2 regions of the Paenibacillus sp. FSL R7-269 genome follow, and region 1 is predicted to be linked to the other one. Evidence: riboswitches for the same ligand, from Rfam matches in the RefSeq annotation. Region 1 holds a riboswitch; the other holds the start of a gene.

Evidence for each region. A riboswitch is a leader RNA that binds a small molecule or an ion and turns the genes downstream of it on or off. The one in region 1 is predicted to bind cyclic di-AMP.
Region 2: it holds a riboswitch for cyclic di-AMP, as region 1 does, so the genes downstream of both, C162_RS24730 (C40 family peptidase) here and C162_RS31105 (alpha/beta fold hydrolase) in region 1, are expected to answer to the same signal.

Annotation. Positions count from the first base shown of each region.
Region 1 covers NZ_ASPS01000110.1:67,629-71,860, forward strand. The annotation lists gene C162_RS31085 (Na+/H+ antiporter subunit D) at 1-927, shown strand, start outside; gene C162_RS31090 (Na+/H+ antiporter subunit E) at 933-1,415, shown strand; gene C162_RS31095 (Na(+)/H(+) antiporter subunit F1) at 1,415-1,708, shown strand; gene mnhG (monovalent cation/H(+) antiporter subunit G) at 1,698-2,057, shown strand; cyclic di-AMP (ydaO/yuaA leader) riboswitch at 2,055-2,187, shown strand; gene C162_RS31105 (alpha/beta fold hydrolase) at 2,195-3,007, shown strand; gene C162_RS31110 (TrkH family potassium uptake protein) at 3,087-4,232, shown strand, end outside.
Region 2 covers NZ_ASPS01000056.1:18,854-23,085, forward strand. The annotation lists gene C162_RS24720 (M1 family metallopeptidase) at 1-1,311, shown strand, start outside; gene C162_RS24725 (hypothetical protein) at 1,321-2,154, shown strand; cyclic di-AMP (ydaO/yuaA leader) riboswitch at 2,367-2,505, shown strand; gene C162_RS24730 (C40 family peptidase) at 2,563-2,991, shown strand; cyclic di-AMP (ydaO/yuaA leader) riboswitch at 3,379-3,521, shown strand; gene C162_RS24735 (C40 family peptidase) at 3,526-4,017, shown strand.

The DNA.
Region 1 (4,232 bases):
GTAGGGACGCTGAATATGGCGCATTTGTCACAGCGTATTGCTGAAGCGGGGCAAGGCGGTATATTGAACGTAATTGCTGTGCTTTTTTTAATCGTCTTCTCCTTAAAAGCGGGGCTGTTCCTGTTCTATTGGCTCCCGGGATCGTACGGCGCACCGCCTTCGGCGATCAGGGCACTATTTGGTGCTCTTCTTACCAAAGTAGGACTATATGCCATTATCCGCACGTTCACCCTGATGTTTGTGAATGATACCAGTCTCACGCATAGTTTGATCGCCTGGATGGCTGCGGCAACCATGATTCTGGGCAGCATAGGGGCAGTGGCCTACAAGGATATCCCTCGGATTCTTAATTATAATGTCATTATTAGTGTCGGATTTGTGGCTTTCGGGCTTGCTGCAGGTACCGGGGATTCGCTGAACGGAGTCATCTTCTATCTGCTTCACGATATGCTGGCTAAAGGGCTCCTGTTTATACTGGGCGGATTAATCATCTCCGCAGCAGGAACAGATCGTTTGAGTGGAATGGGAGGCATGATTAAGAAATACCCGCTCCTGGGCTGGATGTTCTTTATATTGACCCTTGCTCTGGTGGGGATTCCGCCGCTGAGCGGTTTTGCCGGAAAGCTGCTGATCATCCGCGGAGCTTTGGATGCCGGTATGCTGACACTGTCTCTTATCGGTCTCGGCTCAAGCTTTATGGTGCTGTATTCCTTAATCAAGATGTTCAGGCTGGCCTTCTGGGGAAATGAACCTGAGAGAGAACTGCCTGCTGTGAACCTGAAGAGAGCTTCTGCTGTCGCCGCTGCACTGCTTGTGCTTGTCATTGCAATGGGTATTGGAGCAGATGCTCTATATGCCTATGTAGCACAGGCCGGAGAGGTTCTGGCTTCACCTGCGGAATACATTCAAGCCATACTGAAGGAGTAGATATAATGACTCTACAATTCTTGTTTAATCTGTTAGTTGCTTTATTGTGGATGGCAATCAATAATAGCAGCTCCGGCGCCACTTTTCTTATCGGGTTTCTGCTCGGCATAGGGATGCTGCTGTTATTCAGAAGATCCAAGCCCCAGGCCCGGCCATTTTATTTAAAACGTCTATGGTCCATATTCAAGCTGCTGCTGATCTTTATCCGCGAATTGACCATCTCGAACTTTGTGGTGATTTATCATATTCTTCGTCCGAAGCTGGCGATCCGCCCTGGAATATTCGCCTATGAGACAGCCTTAACCTCAGCCTGGGAAGTTACACTGTTGTCTTGTCTGATATGTCTGACTCCTGGCACGCTAACTCTCGACGTGTCAAGGGATGGGAAGACCTTATATATTCATGCTATTGACATCAAAGATGCTGAGGAAATGGTGAAGCAGATCCGGGGGAATTTCGAACAAGTGATCATGGAGGTGACCCGCTGATGGTCTCCGTACTATTAACTACCGCATTGACCATTCTGGGAATGGCCATACTCGCGTGCCTGTACCGGCTTCTGAAAGGACCTACCCGTTCGGATAGGGTGGCGGCCCTAGATACGATAGGCATTCATGTACTGGCTATGATTACTGTCATTAGTATGCTGCTGGATACCCGCAATTTTCTTGAGGTAATTCTGGTTATCGGTATTCTGACGTTTATTGGAACCACTGCACTCGCAAGGTATATCGAACGTGGGGTTGTTGTGGAAGAAGGAGGGGAACTGCATGACAGGTGAGTTGTTTAGCTCGATTCTAGTAGTGCTGGGCGCCATTTTTTGCGGCATTAGTGCCTTTGGTCTGATCCGGCTGCCCGATGTCTATCTGCGTTCACATGCGGCCACCAAAAGTGCAACGTTCGGGGTGTTATGTTTATTGGGCGGCGGCTTCCTTTACTTTTGGTTCAAAGATGGAGAGATCAGTGTCAAGCTGCTGCTGGCGATTCTTTTTGTATTCATCACTTCACCGGTCGCAGGCCATCTAAATGGCCGGGCGGCCTACCGTTCGGGCGTTCCCTTGTGGAAAAACAGCATACAAGACGATCTGCTTACCCATACGGAAAGAAGTAAGGAGCAATCTGAGAAATGATATTTGCCGCTGAATTCCTGTAAAGGAAACGGGGGAACCAAAAGTTCCGGGGTGAATCTCGAGAATATCGAGTAGGGCTACTCAGGTCCGAATCCGTCAGCTAACCCCGTAAGCGTTCATGAGAGGGGAATCCTGCAGTGCCTATTGTTGATGTCAACGGAACAACCTTGTATTATGAGATATCGGGTAGCGGTCTGCCCATCGTTTTTATCCATGATTATTCGACCTCCCACCATCTTTTTGAACCACAGGCGGAATATTTCAGTAAGCGCGCGAAAGTAATTGTCTATGATCTAAGAGGAAACGGGCTGTCGGGGAAGATGAATGTTGAGATTGGCCGGATCTTAGACACTCAAGTTGAGGATCTAAAGGCATTATTAGATAAACTGGATGTAGAAAAGATTGTAATTGTAGCCTGCTCCACTGGAGCTATACTTGCCCAGAAGTTCGCCTATCTGTTCCCTGAGCGGGTGATTACCATGATTTTGGTGGATAGTTATTTTCAAGGTGATTACTCTGCTAGTGGAAGTAAGTTGAAAGAAGCGTTGCAGTTCTGTGCCTGGATTTCTCATTATCTCCCTGCTGAAATGTTTATCAAGCCTTTACGTATCACCTATCACCGGTGGCTCTTGGCTTACCATATCTTGAGAAAAGAGCTTATGCATAAACGGACGACAGAATGGATTAAGCAACGCATGGCGTTGAAGTATTCGGACGGTTACGGGTTTGCGCTGCGGCTGCAAATTCCGGTGCTGATCGTGTCAGGTAATCACAATGAGCGGGTGTTAGAGCAAGTTAAAAAAACAGCGGCTAAGTATCCCAAAGCTCATTTAGCGATCATCGAGAATGCCATGTATCCTAGTCACCTATGTCAACCGCAATTATTTAACCGGCTTTTGCTCGATTATCTAAAGGACCAACAGTGTTTTCAACAAGAGCTACCTGGCTGATGCTCTCACTGGACACACAGCCTTGAAGGTGACGCAGCGCTGTTTATTTACGAAAAGAATCATTACAGGAGCCAGTGATATGTTTAAAAAAAGGTACCTTTGGTTTACTCGAAAACTCAGTCTAACCTCATCAAGAATTATTCTTTTAGGTTTTGCTGTAACCATCATTCTGGGGACAATTATGTTGTCCTTACCGGTATCTTCATCCACCGGAACTAGTGTGGGATGGCTAAATGCATTGTTTACCTCAACTTCAGCTGTGTGTGTCACTGGACTGGTGGTGCTGGATACAGGAACCGACTTCTCCAACTTTGGACAAATCATTATCCTGCTCCTCATTCAAATCGGAGGATTAGGATTCATGACGTTCAGTGTTCTAATTGCCGTAATTCTGGGGAAGAAGATTGGGCTGAAGGAGCGTTTACTCATCCAACAATCTTCGAACTCCATTGAAACACAAGGGGTCGTCCGGTTATCACTAAGCATTGTGCTGATCTCATTTATCTTCGAAACTCTTGGGGCATTGTTGTTGACCGTCCGGTGGGCAAATGACCTGGGTGTTGCCAAAGCCTTATATTATGGAATTTTCCATTCCATCTCGGCCTTTAATAACGCAGGTTTTTCATTATGGTCGGATAGTCTGAGCCGGTATGTCGGTGATCCGTTAGTCAATATTGTCATTTCATTTTTATTTATCATTGGTGGAATTGGATTTATTGTGATTCTGGATCTATACCGCAAGAGAAGCTGGAAGGCTCTGTCTTTTCACACAAAAATCGTGCTAATCACTTCAGGAGTGCTTTGTTTTGCAGGGTTTCTGGTCATATTTGTGTTTGAGCTTTTTAATACCAGAACATTTGGTACACTCACATGGGGGGAAAGAATCTGGGGTGGATATTTCCAGGGAGTGGTTACCCGCACAGCGGGGTTCAACTCCATTGATATTGGTGCGATGTTACCGGCGTCCCAGTTCTTTATGATCTTTCTGATGTTCATAGGAGCTTCATCAGGCTCGACAGGCGGGGGGATCAAGACGACCACCTTTGCGGTACTCATATTAAGCATCTTCTCAACCATCAAGGGGAATGCTGATGTGCAGCTGCTAAAAAAACGGATACCTCAAGATCTTATTTTCAGATCATTGGCTGTAATGACCATCTCCTTAGGCCTTGTTCTTGGAGCAACCTTTTTATTAACAATTACTGAATATACCCGCCATACGGAT
Region 2 (4,232 bases), on a different contig from region 1:
AGAAGAGGACTCAAGGAAGAAGGCTGGAACCTGCATCAATATCACGGCAACTCCGAGTTCTACAGTGATTTTGGGATCTACAATGTATCCATTTCTGTCCCGCCCGAGTATAAGGTCGCCGCAACCGGGTTTCCGGTGAGAGACGCCAAAGTTGTACAGGGCCGCAAGATCTATCAGTTCTATGCAGATGACGTCCACGACTTCGCCTGGGCCGCATCGCCTGATTTCGTGGTTGCCGAGAAGGCCTTCTCCGCGCCGCAGGTGCCCGGGGTGAAGATTAAGCTCTATCTGGACCCGCTGCATAAGCATCTCCAGGAGCGTTACTTCCAGGCGGTCGAGGCGGCACTGACGGCATTCAGCAAGTGGTACGGCCCTTATCCGTATTCCACTTTATCCATTGTTGTCCCGCCAGAGTCCGGCAACGGGGCCGGAGGAATGGAATACCCAACCCTGATTACCGCCTTCGGCGCCACGGACACTTCACCGGGCACCTCCCTGGAGCGCACGATCATCCACGAGATCGGGCACCAGTATTTCTACGGCCTGGTGGCCAGTAATGAATTCGAAGAAGCCTGGCTTGATGAGAGCTTCACCTCTTATGCTGAAGACCGGCTAATGGAACAGGAATACGGCGTGGTCTCAAGCCTGCCGCTTCAGTCCAGCCTGGTCTCCTCTTCACAGCCTCTTACGCTGGAGACCTGGAAATACACTGGTGATGATGCCTACACGCGCAATGTGTATATCCGGGGCAAGCTGGTGCTGAAGGATATGGAACGCATCGCCGGAACCAAGAATATGGACGCCATCCTCGCCGCCTATGCCCGCAAATACCGCTTCCAGCATCCGTCCACCGCCGACTTCCAAAAGGTTGTGGAGAAAGTGACCAAGCAATCCTGGCAGACTTATTTTGAGCGTTTTGTCTATAGCGGGGGTGCACCCGACTTCGCAGTTGATGATATCAGGCTCACGGTCGGACGGGACAACGGCGATGGCGGGGGGATCCGCTATAACGCTGTGGTCGATGTAAGCAATAAGGGCAGCCTGTACCCTGATGTTCCCGTGAAATTCACCTTCGCAGACGGGTACACTGTGCAGCAATACTGGAATGACGAGGGTAAGGCTACCTCCTTTGAGTTAGCGTATAAAGCTCCGCTGGTCTCCGCAGAGATCGATCCGGGGCATTCCATTCTGCTGGAGAGCAGGCATCTTAATAATTTCAAAATGGCGGAGCTTGAGCCGCGCACACTCTCCCGCTGGACGCTTAGCGCATCTACTCTGCTTGAAACCCTGCTCGGAACTCTTGTCTGGTGAGGTGAAGGAATGGTGAAAAGTTCAATTGCCCGCGGTTGGATCAGCATGAAAGAACAGTTCTATATATTGATTCTGCTATTTATCTACCGGCTGTTCTGGGGTTATTTCCTGTACAAATTCATTAAAAGTGCGGTTGTCCCCGTCCTGCTACGCTACCCGGATGCGAATGCCGGCGGCAGCGGAATAGGCAGGCTGCTGTATTATATCGAGGGGCAGACTGCGCTGCGCACCGACCCCGCCGTCCAGCACTGGCTGTGGATGCTGCTGGCGCTGACAGTGCTAAGGCTGCTGCTGACTCCCTTTATCCGTGCAGGGCTGCTGCACGAGCTTCATCAGGAGCGCGACGGAGCGCGGGGACTGTTCTTTTTCCCGGGAATGAGAAAATATGGGCTGCCGGTGCTGGCGTTCAGCCTGGCCGAATGGGCACTAACCCTCCTGCCGCTCTATTGGCTGCTTCCACGCATGTACCGTCATCTGCTCAGCGGCGTTCTCGATGTTCAGCTCCTGCTCAAGCTTGTGCCCTGTGTGCTGGGCTGGCTGCTCTATCTATTCCTTGTCCGCAAGCTTCTGCTCTATATGCAATTCGGCTATACCGCAGGTACCGGCATGTTCTCCTCGCTGCTAATCTGCCTGAAGGTGTTGATGCCTTCGATCGGTATTTCCGTCATTCTGGGGGCGGGAAGCCTGGCCGTAATTCTGCTCTGTAGCGCCTCTGCTCTGTTCTATCCCGGATTGCCGGCACTTATGCTCCGCCAGGCAGCTCCGCTGCCCTCCACGCTGTTCAATATGTGGGGAATCGCTGCCCAGTACCACCTCTGGTCCAGTAAATCATTTCCACAATAATAAGCTGCTACAGCGGCATACTAAAAAGAGTCACAGCCCCTCATCAGGGAGCAGGACTCTTTTTTGCTTGAAGAGAAGGACAAAAGCATTTGCAAAAGGGTAAATCGTCTGATACAATGATGCCTGTACCACTAGTAACAAAGTTGTAATCTTTCAAACAGAATCTTCCGTATCTATTGCAATTTAATCAATGTCGATAAGTCACTGTTCTGGTGCATAAAACGCCGAATTCCCTGCACCGGGAAGTGGGGGAACCATATTTTGGGTGAATTGATCTCGCTTTAGAGGGGTCATAGGGGAACCTTCTACCGAATCCTTAAGCTAACCTCGCAGGCCCTGGAAGGAGTACATCTTTTGATTAGACAGAATTTCAAGAAAAAATGCACCGCAGCGGCGCTGGGTCTTGTGATGGTATTCACACTCGGAGCGGGCAGTGCCTTCGCAGATTCCAAAATGGATACTGTGATTTCAAAAACCATTGGAACGTCGTATAAAACCGGGGGCACAACCACCAGCGGCTTCGACTGTTCCGGATTTACCAAGTATGTGTTCAAGAATGTCGGGCTTACCTTGCCCCGTACATCCAAAGCACAGTACAAAGTTGGAACAACAATATCCAAGAGCAATCTACGCTCCGGAGATCTCGTGTTCTTCAATACTCTGGGTAACGGAGTTTCCCATGTCGGTATTTATGTTGGAAACGGGAAGTTCGCACAGTCCTCCAGTTCACGTGGTGTAACCATCAGTTCGATGAGCCAGTCTTACTGGGCCAACCGCTACGTTGGCGCCAAAAGAGTAATGAGCACAACAGCCTACCAAGCTGTCGCTTACGATTGAACCTTTGAAGCATACCCCGAATATTTCAGCCTCTAACAACTAAATGTAACTTATACGAGCCCGGGATGATTATTGCCGTAATCATTTCCGGGTTTTTCCTTTTCCTTATTCTACCTTTTACCCGAATCCACAGCCTTGAAACAGCATTTTATTGCAAAAACAAAGAAAAAATCATATTAAATAACCCCGGCGCATAGATATGAGTCTTTCGAAAGGGCTATAACTCTAAAAAACAGCAAAAAAGATGGATTAATATGTTATAAGTGATTGCCAAGCGCCTTAGTCTTTGTTACAATTATCGCAGTGAGCTTTTAGTAACATTTTTGTAATTATTGAATCGCTTTTAACAAAGGTTTTGTCATGTATTGAATGAACCGCTAATCCTAATCAACAGTCATGCCGAGTTCCCTAATGAATTAGGGAAACGGGGGAACCACTTTGGGTGAATTGACCTCCTATTCTAAGAGGGGTCATAGGGGACCTTCAACCGAACCCTTAAGCTAACCTCGTAGGCATTGGAAGGGGTATTTACTTTTGAAGAAGAAGCTAGCAGCCGCAGTACTAAGCTTGTCCATTATCTTCACAATCGGAGCAGGAAGCGCTTTCGCGGATTCCAAAATGGATAAAGTGATCGACAAAGCCATCGGAACCAAATACGTATCCGGCGGTACATCAACTAACGGGTTTGATTGCTCCGGATTTACAATGTATGTTTTTGATAAGATCGGCATTAACCTGCCCCATCAATCCGGCTCTCAGTACCAGATGGGTACTGACGTGTCCCGTGACGAGATGAGACCAGGCGATCTTGTATTCTTCAATACAAGCGGTAAGGGCATATCCCATGTAGGTATCTATGTTGGTGACGGCGAATTCGCCCATGCCTCTTCCTCACGCGGTGTAACCATCAGTTCGCTGAGTGACAGCTATTACGTCAACCGCTACGTTGGCGCCAAACGAATCATGAGTACAGATGCCTACAAGACTGTAGCTTCGGATTCCCAAGACAACGATGATGTACAATAATTCTTTGTAACCTACGCTCTTTTCCAAGATTTTTGCCGAAATCTTGGAGAAGGGCTTTTTTTTGTCTATAAAATTACTTACCCGTCTCTATATTTGTAAAACACCGATTCTGTACTTTCAGAAAATAATTATTGGCGTTTGTCAAGTTTCTGCATTTCCGCAAGGAATTTGCGTCGAAACTGGCTGTTTTTGTATATAATTAATAGAAGAACAAG